3 regions of the Heyndrickxia sp. MSNUG genome follow, and region 1 is predicted to be linked to each of the others. Evidence: riboswitches for the same ligand, from Rfam matches in the RefSeq annotation. Region 1 holds a riboswitch; each other region holds the start of a gene.

What was found. Region 1 has a riboswitch for cyclic di-AMP ahead of AABM38_RS04650 (APC family permease). Riboswitches for the same ligand answer to the same signal wherever they lie in the genome.
Region 2: linked by a shared signal. The riboswitch ahead of AABM38_RS19895 (TrkH family potassium uptake protein) and the one ahead of AABM38_RS04650 (APC family permease) in region 1 are both predicted to bind cyclic di-AMP.
Region 3: linked by a shared signal. The riboswitch ahead of AABM38_RS09510 (cation:dicarboxylate symporter family transporter) and the one ahead of AABM38_RS04650 (APC family permease) in region 1 are both predicted to bind cyclic di-AMP.

Annotation. Positions count from the first base shown of each region.
Region 1 is NZ_CP150978.1:942,274-946,514, forward strand. It holds gene AABM38_RS04635 (LysE family translocator) at 1-386, shown strand, start outside; gene AABM38_RS04640 (NUDIX hydrolase) at 424-843, shown strand; gene AABM38_RS04645 (bacitracin ABC transporter ATP-binding protein) at 1,049-1,177, opposite strand; cyclic di-AMP (ydaO/yuaA leader) riboswitch at 1,306-1,447, shown strand; gene AABM38_RS04650 (APC family permease) at 1,601-3,427, shown strand; gene AABM38_RS04655 (QueT transporter family protein) at 3,505-3,990, opposite strand; PreQ1 riboswitch class I at 3,997-4,041, opposite strand; gene AABM38_RS04660 (GNAT family N-acetyltransferase) at 4,133-4,241, shown strand, end outside.
Region 2 is NZ_CP150978.1:3,961,535-3,965,775, reverse strand. It holds gene AABM38_RS19905 (amino acid ABC transporter permease) at 1-374, shown strand, start outside; gene AABM38_RS19900 (amino acid ABC transporter ATP-binding protein) at 402-1,130, shown strand; cyclic di-AMP (ydaO/yuaA leader) riboswitch at 1,764-1,910, shown strand; gene AABM38_RS19895 (TrkH family potassium uptake protein) at 2,090-3,430, shown strand; gene AABM38_RS19890 (potassium channel family protein) at 3,443-4,099, shown strand.
Region 3 is NZ_CP150978.1:1,942,529-1,946,769, forward strand. It holds gene AABM38_RS09500 (SRPBCC domain-containing protein) at 100-540, shown strand; gene AABM38_RS09505 (GNAT family N-acetyltransferase) at 673-1,140, shown strand; gene AABM38_RS09510 (cation:dicarboxylate symporter family transporter) at 1,200-2,456, opposite strand; cyclic di-AMP (ydaO/yuaA leader) riboswitch at 2,571-2,710, opposite strand; gene AABM38_RS09515 (hypothetical protein) at 2,796-2,933, shown strand; gene AABM38_RS09520 (GNAT family N-acetyltransferase) at 3,459-3,983, shown strand; gene AABM38_RS09525 (GNAT family N-acetyltransferase) at 4,227-4,241, shown strand, end outside.

The DNA.
Region 1 (4,241 bases):
TATTAAAGCTGATCGGATCTGCGTTTTTATTTTACCTGGGGGTAAAGACATTTTTTAAAAAACCTGCCAGTAAAGCAGCAAATCTGCAGGGTGAAAGCCTTGTGGGCATGTATCTATCTACATTATTATTGATGATTACAAATCCGGTCACTATTCTCAATTTTACCGCGATGTTTGCCGGGCTGGGATTTGATCAGGGTTCAGATAAAGGTTTGACTGCTGTAACGCTGATTGGCGGCGTATTTTTTGGTGCGGCGTTATGGTGGGTAATGCTCAGCTTCATCGTCAGCTTTTTTAATAATAAGATCACTCCACATTTAGGTCTGGTCAATAAGATTGCTGGTTTGCTGATCATTGCACTGGGGATTTTAGCGTTTGTAAAATAAGGTCTTTAGTGGAGAAGCCATTAAAAATATAGGGGGGATGGGTGTGGGTCTTTGGGTAGGTGCTGCTGGAGTCTGTATGAATGAACACGGGGAAGTGCTGATGGTCCGGCAGGGAAAAGAAGAGGAAGAAAAGCTTTGGGCAATTCCTGCAGGTGGGACAGAGCTGAATGAAACTTCTGAAGAATGCTGCATAAGGGAAGTGTTTGAGGAAACGGGATATGAAGTCGAAATCGTCAAGCCATTATACATAAAAACAGGTAAGTCTTTTGGGGTTGATATTAAGCTCCAATATTTTGAAGTGATGATAACAGGTGGCGAATCGCGGATTCAGGATCCGGACGGACTGATCCATGAGGTAGCGTGGAAAAAAGTAGCTGGGATGGTAGAAGCGGATTTTGGTTTCCCGGAGGATCGGGAGTTTCTTCTAAATCTATTGAAAGAAAATGCCTTAAGGTAATAGAGGGATGAATATCCATTATAGCGACAGCCTCCCCGATGCTAGCGCTCTATTTTATTTTATATGAATTTGGCGTCTGGTATTGCTTTTAAAAACCTGCCGAGGGGTTAAATTAATATTCTCATAACTACTAAAAAAAGCTGCCAGGGTGGTCATGACCACCCTGGCAGCTTTTTTTAATGCCGTATGATATCAATGTGGAAAATTATTTATTATCATTATCCTTAATATGATTAACTTCTTCAAAGTCAGGACCGCCGTATAGCTGGTTAATTTCCTCGGTAAGCTTATCTAAAAATTCATCAGATAGTAAGGGTTCATTTTCTTTATACATGTTAATCCTCCTATTTATCTGGATTACTACTAGAATGCACACATGACACAATCATATTCAATTTACTAAGCCATGATAAAAATATTTACTTTTTAAAAACACAGGAGTATGATAATCAACGGTTTCAATTTTCTAAATCGCCGAAACCCATATGGTGCGGGGAAACCATTATTGGATTAGACGTAATCCAGGGGTGAATCCTTAATAGGAAGGGCTACTCAATGGCCCGAATCCGTCAGCTAACCTCGCAGGCGTTATATGAGAAGGAAGGTGGAGCTTGTAAGGCACAGGAATTATGATGTCTACAGGTCTATTAATAATGGCTTGGGGCATTTTTTTATGCCTTTTTAAACGGAAAAAAGAAGATTATTTATGAAAGCAACTGGGAAACATACCTTCATTAATACTAGGCGGTGACGATCGATGATTTCATCGATAAAAAGGTTTTTAATTGGCCGACCCTTGAAATCAACTGAATTAGGGGAACAGAAACTTAATAAAACAAAAGCATTGGCGATTCTTTCTTCAGACGCATTATCCTCAGTTGCATACGGTCCCGAACAAATTTTGATTGTTCTTTTTACAATCAGTGCAGCGGCATTTTGGTATTCGGTACCAATAGCGATCGGGGTTTTAATATTATTGACAGCACTTATTCTTTCATACAGGCAGATTATTTTTGCTTACCCACACGGTGGAGGAGCATATGTGGTTTCTAAAGAAAACCTAGGTGTTAATCCAGGGCTGATTGCAGGTGGTTCACTATTAGTAGATTACATATTGACAGTGGCTGTAAGTGTCTCCGCAGGTACGGATGCCTTAACATCTGCTTTTCCAGGATTGCATAATTACAATGTCCTTATTGCTATTATATTTGTTCTGTTTATTACTACTCTTAATCTTAGAGGAGTTACAGAATCAGCTAGCATCTTGGCTTATCCGGTCTATTTATTTGTGTTAGCATTATTCATCTTAATCGGTGCCGGTGTTTACAAAATCGTTACTGGAGATATTTCGGGAAATCTCCATGAACCTATCGGGACTCCAGTCGCCGGATTAACATTATTCTTGTTGTTAAAAGCATTTGCTTCTGGCAGTTCAGCATTAACAGGAGTAGAAGCCATTTCAAATGCGATCCCTAATTTCAAAGATCCTGCTCCAAAGAATGCAGCTAAAACTCTAACGGCTATGGGTGCGTTGCTTGCCTTGCTATTTTCGGGAATTGTATACCTGGCTTATTATTATGGTATTGCGCCAAATGAAAAGGTAACAGTTGTATCACAGATTGCCGAAGAAACATTTGGACGCAATGCAATGTATTACCTCATACAGGGAACAACTGCGTTAATCTTAATACTAGCCGCGAATACGGGATATACAGCTTTCCCATTACTGGCAGTGAATCTTGCAAAAGATAAATTTATTCCAAGGATGTTTACAGTCAGAGGCGATCGATTGGGATACTCCAATGGTATTATCATTCTGGCATTGGCTTCTATACTTTTAATTGTATTTTTTAAAGGGCAAACAGAACATTTAATTCCATTATATGCAGTTGGTGTATTCATTCCATTCACTTTGTCACAAACAGGAATGATGGTTAAATGGATTCGCGAAAAACCCGAGGGCTGGGTTACCAAATTAATCATTAATTCTACAGGTGCTGTCATTAGCTTTATTGTCATGCTTATGTTTTTCCTGACAAAGTTTGCTCAGGTATGGTCGGTATTAATCTTTTTGCCGCTCATCATCCTTATGTTCCATCGGATTAAAAAACATTATAACGCGGTAGGCGATCAACTAAGGATTACAACCTGTGAACCTGCTCTTGCAGTTGAAGGGAATGTCATTATTGTCCCTGTGGCAGGAATAACTCATGTAGTAGAAAACTCTCTAAACTATGCAAAATCTCTATCTGCAGATCAGATTATTGCTGTTTATGTTGCTTTTGAAAGAGATGAGGAAAAGAAGTTTGAAGAAAAATGGAATGAATGGCAGCCCGATATCAGACTGGTTACACTGCACTCCCATTACAGGAGTATTATAAATCCGCTGACGAAATTTGTTGATACTGTGCAACGTAAAGCGAGTGAAGCGAACTATGTGGTTACAGTAATTATACCACAATTTATTCCTAAGAAAGGCTGGCATAATATCCTTCATAACCAATCTAGTTTGCTAATCCGTTCATTCTTGCTTTATAGAAAAAACGTAATTGTCACCACTGTGCCTTATCATTTGAAAAAATAGTAAAGGTCTAAGGAGACAATAAAAAAGCTTGGACAGAAAAAATGTCCAAGCTTTTTTCATGTTTATCGTAAACAGAGTTAAACCAATTTTTCCAGATTCACGCGCTTGTGGATGGCGAGCATGACGGGGATGCCGATTGCCATCACTGTTAATTCGCCGGCAGCTGTTGTCAGCCAGGTGAACCAGAACGGCAATTGGAATGCAAGGTTCAATTCAATGGCGATCAGGAACATCGTGAAGGTGAAAACCAAAGTGTTCACGGCCATCCGTACGATAATGCTCTTAATATATTTTGCTGTGAAAATTGTAACGAGCAATGAAATCACAGACTGGCCAACTCCGAAAACAAGGTCATAAGCGACCATCGGAGAAAAGAGCAGGTTCGTTAAAAATACGCCTAATACGATTCCATAAAAATATTTCTTATTGAAAACAATCAAGTGGTTGAACATTTCTGATACACGGAATTGGACGTTCGTGAAGCCAAATGGCTGAATAATAGCAGAAACGGCAATATATAATGCTGCGAGGATACCGTTCCGGACAATCGTTCTCGTATTCATTCTTCATCTCTCCTAGTTTTTTAACGTGGGATGGTTACGAACCACGTTTGTTATGAAGTCAATTTAAAATTATATAGGATAAAAGACCTTATCACAATATAATTTTCGGGTTCGAAAATAATAAGAAAAGGAGTTTTCACAAATGGAAATTAGATCCTATTCTACGGCAGATGCCCCTGCATTACTGAAATTGTTCAAAGGAACGATTCTAAGTGTTAACCTCGGAGATTATACACAAGAGCAATGCGGAA
Region 2 (4,241 bases), 1.8 Mb from region 1:
CGTTCCATAATGGTGCGTATATCGCGGAAATCTTCCGCGGAACCATCCAATCGGTTGACAAAGGCCAAATGGAAGCTGGCCGGTCATTGGGTATGTCAAAGGCTTTAACCATGAGAAGAATCATTTTGCCGCAAGCGTTCCGCCGTTCTCTTCCGCCGCTTGGCAACCAATTTATTATCGGCCTTAAGGATTCCTCGCTCGCGGCGTTCATCTCGATGAACGAGCTATTCAACGTAGCAACGACGCTTGGTTCAAACAACTTTGACGAAATGACGTACCTGTTAATCGTAGCTTTCTATTATTTAGTTCTAGTTGCGATCCTGACATTGGTCGTAAGGGCAATCGAAAAGAAATTAGCTGTAAGTGACAGGTAAGGAGGAAATGAAGTGTATACAAAAGAAATGATTCATGTTGAAAACTTAAATAAATCCTTTGGCGACCTTCATGTCCTGAAGGATATCAATATAACGGTTAAGGAAAGCGATGTCGTATGTCTAGTCGGAGCAAGTGGTTCAGGTAAAAGTACCCTCCTTCGATGCATTAATTTCCTGGAAAAAAAGGACAATGGGAGAATCATTATCGAAGGAGAAGAGGTTTCCCGGGATACTCATGATATAAATGAAGTACGCCAAAAGGTAGGAATGGTATTCCAGCATTTTAATCTTTTTCCCCATATGACCGTACTGGAAAATATCATTGAGGCACCTGTTCATGTGAAAAAGATGCCAAAAAATGAAGCCATCAGGGAAGCGAAGGAACTTCTTGTGAAGGTCGGTCTTGAGGATAAAGCAGATGTTTATCCAAGCAAATTGTCAGGCGGCCAGAAACAAAGGGTAGCAATTGCCCGTGCGCTGGCAATGAATCCGGACATCATGCTTTTTGATGAACCAACTTCAGCTCTTGACCCTGAACTGGTAGGAGAAGTACTCACTACCATGAAAGAATTAGCAGAGGACGGAATGACCATGGTAGTCGTAACCCATGAAATGGGTTTTGCCCGTGAGGTTGCAGACTGGATCATTTACATGGATGAAGGAATCATTGTCGAGAAAGCTAAACCAGAAGAGTTCTTCACCAATCCACAAGAAGACCGTACAAAGGAATTCATCCAGACAACAGCTCTTAAATAATTTTTGCAAAGCAGTCCTGAGTAAAACAGGACTGCTTTGACTGAAGACAAAACTCGATGAAAGTGAGCTTGTCTACATTTTGGTTGGGAAGTTAAACAGGTCTGTTGATTTCCGTTCCAGGCGCTTCGCTTTCCGCGGGGCGTCAGGTGAGCCTCCTCGTCGCTTTGCTCCTGCGGGGTCTCACCTTAGCCGCTGCACCCGCAGGAGTCTGCGCGCCTTCCACTCCAATCAACAGGGTTTCAATAACTTATATGTGAACTGTATCTTTTTCGACAAGCAAAGCAGTCCTGTGTAAAATCAGGACTGCTTTGTATTTATCACGAATGGTTAAAGTGACCGAGAACCATTCAAAAAAAAAACCATCACGAATGCATGAAAAGTTTTCGGAAACCAATTCATCATCGGACACAGGACAATCAAAAAGTTTGATAAAAACTTGAAAAAGGGATAAATAATCAAGAAAAACAGCGATTCAGTGAGATAAGCAATGATATGCTGGAAGTTTTCGTTCTATTTGAGTCAAAAGAGGGATTTTTAGCGTATTTTTCATACTTTACAACTAGAATCGCACAGGAGTATGATAACAACAGTTTCAGATTTTATACTGAATCCTAAAATTAAATGAAGTTTCAAATTTCTAAATCGCTGAATCCAATTGGAGCGGGGGAACCAACTTTCGTGGTTGATAATCCACTAGGGGTGAAGCCTTTGAATAAAAGGCAGGGCTATTCTGAGCCCTAATCCGACAGCTAACTCCGCAAGCGTTGCAGAAGAGGAAGATGAAGCTTGTGAGACGAGTCTGTTCTAAAGTCCACAAGGCTATTATCTTTTAGCCTCTGGGGGCTTTTTTGTTTTGCATAATTAACGGTGTCATTTATGATTCGTTAAGATTATTAGTCCCTGCCAAAGAAATATTACTAACAAAATTCCTCATACTAAGAGGAGAAGGAGAAAAAAACATGCGCAGGAAAATGCTTTTTAAGCTGGAGCCTCCGAAGGTACTTGTCTTTGGTTTTGGGACGATTATCCTATTGGGTTCGCTGCTGCTTTCACTGCCCTCTGCTACGACTGACGGCAAAGGGTTATCCTGGCTGGATGCTTTGTTCACAGCTACTTCAGCAACCTGCGTAACAGGGCTCGTAGTAGTCGATACAGGTGATACCTTCACACAGTTTGGTGAAATGGTCATCCTTTCGATGATTCAGATCGGCGGGCTTGGATTTATGAGTTTTGCCACACTGCTGGCATTCATCCTTGGAAAAAGAATCTCGTTAAAAGAGAGGCTGATCATCCAGGAATCATTGAATAATGCCACGGTTGAAGGTGTGGTCCGGCTTGTAAAGCGGATTCTGATTTTTACAGCCGTTATCGAGATTGCCGGCGCTATCCTGTTATCTCTCAGGTTTGCACAGGACATGGCTGCTGGTAAGGCCATCTATTTTGGTTTTTTCCATGCGATTTCGAACTTTAATAATGCTGGATTTGACTTAATGGGAGAGTTTCACGGGCTCACTGCATATGCTGATGACCCTGTTATCAATATAACCCTAATTTCACTGATCAGTTTAGGCGGGATAGGGTTCATTGTAATGAATGAGCTTTTTGAATATAAAAGCACAAAAAGGATTTCACTTCATTCTAAAATGGTACTGTCCGTTTCCAGTGTTCTTGTACTTGGCGGTGCGCTGCTGATCTTTATACTTGAATATAACAATCCAAACACTTTGAAACCTTTGACTATGGCCGGAAAAATATTAGGTTCCTTTTATCAATCTGTCACGCCAAGGACTGCCGGCTCCAATACATTGAATATTGGTGACTTAACACAAACGACATTATTCCTGATTATCTTCCTGATGTTTATCGGGGCATCCCCAGGTTCAACGGGTGGCGGCATTAAGACAACCACATTTGCCATCCTGATGGGCGCCGTGAAAGCGCAGATCCGAGGCAGGGAGGACGTCACGTTCTTTGGCAGAAGAATGGACTACAGCATCATTTATAAATCACTTACAGTAACACTCATGGCACTATTCTTAATTATTTTCGTAACAATGGTGTTGACCATTACAGAACCGGGAAAAGATTTTCTGATGTTATTCTTTGAGACAGTATCCGCCTTTGCAACAGTTGGCCTCTCAATGGGGCTGACTCCCGAACTGTCACCACTCGGGAAAATATTGATTACATTTACGATGTTCGCGGGCCGGATTGGACCGATGACACTTGCTTTTGCAGTAGCGAAAAAAAGAAAAGAAGATCATTACCGTTATCCTGCTGGAAAAGTGATGATTGGGTAGGAGGATATTTTTATGGCAAAGCAATATGCAGTAATTGGGATGGGACGCTTTGGTTCAAGTGTAGCGACTTCCCTGTACAATGAAGGAAACGAAGTACTGGCCATTGATAAAAAAGAGCAATATATCGAAGAATATAAAGAGCATGTCACCCATGCGGTGATCGGCGATTCAACAGATGAACAAACTCTCAAAGCTGTTGGAATCAGAAACTTTGATACCGTCATTGTGGCGATAGGCGACGATATCCAGGCGAGTATTCTGACAGTCCTTATCCTAAAAGAAATGGGAGTAGCCAATGTCGTTGCAAAAGCCCTTAACAAGCACCATGCACAGGTGTTGTTCAAGGTCGGTGCGGACAAAGTCATTTTCCCTGAAAGAGATATGGGGGAAAGGGTAGCCCATCAGCTGATGGCATCTCCAAATGTGCTGAATTTCATCGAGCTTTCAGATGATTACAGTATTGAAGAAATCAAGCTCCCGATGAGCATGGCAGGAAAGAACCTCATTGAAATCAACCTGCGTGCAAAATACAATATCACGGTTATTGGAGTTAAAACCGGTCCTAAGGTAGACATTTCACCGGATCCCGAGAAAACGTTAAGAGCAGAGGACATTCTCATTGTCCTTGGGGAAAATGGTGATTTAAACAAGTTTTCAAAAGTAAAATAAGACATGAGGCAGGGTGCTGTGAGCAGCCTGCTTTTTTATGTAAAAATTTTCTAACCTATCTCTGGTGATAATTTTCCATGCATGTATGGCTATTAATCTATATAATTATTTAATAAGGGTAACGAAATAATTTTCAGCCATG
Region 3 (4,241 bases), 1.0 Mb from region 1:
AGGAGCCATGATTTAAAATAGTAGTTTGGAAGGAATTCAGCTGTCTTTCAGCGAAATGAAGAATGAATAAATTATATCGTAAATTTAGGTGGAATAAAAATGATACTAACTGTCAACGTCGAAAAGATCATTTCCAGGGATTGTGACGATGTCTTTGAAGCCATATATAACCCAGCACAGATGCGCCATTATTTTATTTCAAGCGGCAGCGGCAAGCTAGAGGCCGGCAAGGAAGTAATCTGGAGATGGGAGGATGTTGGCGCTGAATTGGCCATTAAAGTTTTACAGGCAGACAAGGAAAGGAAAACCATCGAATTTCATTGGGATGCAAGTGGAAGTGAAACCAAGGTTCAAATCATATTAGAGCAAGCTGGGAAGAAAACAGTTGTCAAAATACATGAGACAGGCTGGGAAAGTAACGAGGAAGGGATTCAGCGTTATGGACAGCAAATCCAAGGATGGGTTGACATGGTTACATGCATGAAAGCTTATTTGGAGTTTGGAATTAATTTAAGGGCAGGCAAAGTAGTTGAGGAATGAATGAGTGGTTATTTTTATATTGATGTAATCTCGGTCGGCCACGATTAAGGAAAAATAGTTAAAGATCTTGTAATGAACTTGATCTGCTGGGGATGGTTTCATCTAAAAAGAGAATAGAATGGGAGATTTTAAATGAAAGTCACACTTAAACCAATTACAAAAGAAAACTGGGAAGAAGCCATCGATTTAACCGTTAAGGAGGAGCAGAAGCATTTTATCGCTTCAAATTTATATTCGATTGCGGAAGTCCAGTTTCTTGGAGATTTTAAAGCATCGGGAATTTATTATGATGAAAAGATGATTGGGTTTGCGATGTATGGCATCGACCCGGATGACAATAATTTTTGGATTTACCGTTTAATGATTGATCAGGCATATCAGGGTAATGGTTTTGGAGCAGCAGCAGTAAAATTAATTGTCGAAGAGATTAAGAGCAACAACTCAGCTTATATTCCTTTTATCATGATTGGCTACCATCCAGAAAATGAAGGGGCACGGTATGCATATAAAAAGGCTGGATTTGTTGAAACTGAAAGGGCACCTTGGGGTGAGCAGCTTGCTGCGTATAATTTAGGTGAATCAATAGTATCAGCGGAATAAGATGCAGGATATAAAGAAAGCCAGCATATGGTTTTTACCAAGCTGGCTTTCTGTTTTAATTATGAAGCTTTATTGATAACAGATGAAGATTTTCCTGGTTTGAAGACGCCTTCCCATTTTGCAATGACAATTGCAGCAAGAGAATTTCCCACGACATTCACAGCAGTTCTTCCCATATCTAGGATTCTGTCAATACCTGCTATGAATGCCAAGCCTTCAACAGGGAGTCCTACTGTACCGAGTGTTGCTAAAAGAACGACGAAGGAGACACCAGGAACTCCGGCAATCCCTTTTGAGGTCACCATTAATACAAGCATTAAGGATACTTGCTCACCGATACTCATATCGATACCGTACATTTGGGCAATAAAAATCGCAGCCAGTGCCTGGTACAGTGTGGAGCCATCCAGATTAAAGGAATAGCCAGTTGGAATGACGAAAGAAGTAATATGCTTAGGTGCTCCTTCTTTCTCCATTTTATCCATAATTCTTGGCAATACCGTTTCGGAGCTTGCCGTCGAGAATGCTAAAATTAATTCATCTTTTAGAGTTAAAATTAATTTAAAGATGTTGTAGCCTGCGATTCTAGCTACAAGGCCCAGCACACCGATTACAAAGAAAATCATGGTTCCATATACTGTCAAGACCAGTTTGCCGAGAGGAATCAAGGATTCTAGGCCAAATTTAGAAACAGTTACACCAATTAGGGCAAATACACCGAATGGTGCGAACTTCATGATTTGGTTTGTTGCATAGAACATTGCATCAGCCGTTCCCTGGAAAAATGCGATAACAGGCTTTCCTTTTTCACCAATTGCAGAAATCCCTAGTCCAAATACGAGGGAAAAGAAAATGATTGCCAGCATGTCGCCTTCTGCAATCGCTGCAATCGGATTGGTTGGCACGATCTCAACCAATGTCGTAATCATCGATTTTGTTTCCTGCGTTTCCGCAGTATTTACATAACTAGCAATATCGGTTTTATCGAGTTCGCTCATATTTACTCCAGCACCTGGATGGAATACATTTGCAGAAATGAGCCCTACGATAATCGCAATGGTAGTGATGATTTCGAAATAAAGGAGCGTCTTACCGCCAATCTTTCCTAACTGCTTAATGTCGCCGACACCCGCTACAGCCACAATGATACTGGCGACAACGATCGGTACGACGATCATCTTAATCAAACGGAGAAAAATATCTCCAATTGGCTGCAGGTATGTAGCAACCGCAGGATTTCCAAAGAATACTGCCCCCGCAATAATACCAAGAACCAGTCCGATAAAAATTTGACCAGCTAAACTGATTTTTTTCATCTGTATTTCCTCACCTTCTGTAAAATTCTATGCTGAAAAAGCAATTGGCAAGGGAAACATGATTTTTTCCTCCGCAAAAAAAGACACTTTGGGTGCCTTTTACAGAGTATTCTCCTCTGTTCCCTTAGTCGCTTACGAGGTTAGCTGCCGGGTTAGGAATTGGAAACACAAATCCCCTTCGTAAAGAATTCACCCCTGGCGGAAACCGCCGATTGGTTCCCCCGTTCTTATAAAAGATTAAGCGGTAAATATATTGAATTTATATTATATCAATATTATTAATATGTAAATGTTAATTGATTTCCAGAGTATAGTTTTCTATTGAAGAATTAGAAATCATTGGGTAAGTTTGATATTCCTTATGTGTACTTTGAAGGCAGGAAACATTTAAGCATCCGCGAGATGGCGGTTGTTGCTGACTGTGTAGATAAAGTCGATAGGAAGAGAGAAGCTGAAGCGAGAGGTATAGAGGCTTAATTACGGGTGAAAATCATTTATATTGATAACAAATATGCTAAAAAGATATATTAGCAGAAAATAGATTATGTATGAGAAACAAATATTTCTCTGATTTGGCTATCCCACTCAGCTCCAGCGTATTTATTGAAAAAAACATGGATGAAAGTCAGGTTTGTAGGTGGACTCAAGCTACTAACTGTATTGATTCAACAGGAAAAATGGTGACTTTAAGATCTCTTAATAAAATGGTTCTGTTAAAGCAGAATGTTTATTTATAAAGCCAGTTGATTGTAGTGGAAGGCGCGTAGACTCCTCCGAAAATGCTAACGCATTTCCATCGCGCGTGGGCGGATTCGAGGAAGCTATTCAGTGTCCTGCGGGCTCAACGCCAGCCCCGCGGAAAGCGAAGCGCCTGGAACGAAAATCAACAGTCAGGTTTAACAGAGCCAATAAATACTAGATCTTTTTCAGCAGCCAGCTTTGTTCCAGCCAATCAAAAGTACGTAAAATAAATAAAAATTTGTCTACTAGGAGATATGGAAAATGAATAATCAAGTATATTTGGTCAAACCAACAGTTGAAATGGAAAAGGAATATTTAGATTTTTACCTTGAATGGAAGGAAAGCGGGGAAGTGATGATTCCTTGGGTGATTGAAAAGGATCCAACTGATTTTCATGGCATGATCGAGTTTTTGCGGAAAAGTGAGAAGGGTGTAAATCTTCCAGAGGGCTGGGTTCCAGACTCTACTTATTGGCTGGTAAATGGAGAAAATCGGGTCTTAGGAGCAGTGAACATTAGGCATGCACTTACAGAAAGACTATTTAATAGCGGCGGACATATTGGCTATGGAATCCGACCGTCTGAACGCCGCAAAGGCTTTGCAACTGCAATATTATCATTAGCATTAGAAAAGACAAGGAAACTAGGGATTGATAAGGTCCTAGTTGTCTGCGATGCGACCAATATTGCATCAGAGCGGACAATTTTAAAAAATGGCGGTCAACAGGATGTGAGTTTTACAGAGGAAGATGGCAATATTGTCAAACGGTATTGGATAGAACTTTGATGGCCAGCTGTCAACAGAAGAAAAAACGAGGCGAACTGCTGAAAAAATGAGTGCAATTGGAAATAAGCGCCACTTACTGGTGAAAAAGAAATATTTTTCGGATTTCCTAATTATAGTTCCAACTGGTTTTTGGCATGACAGGAAGAAGTAGCGAGCAATATTTGCAGGATTCATAATGAGTCCACATAAGTAGGCAATAGTTATCGTGAACATGATATTTGCTTAATAAAAAGGAGAATTTTAATGCTGTTTCAAAGC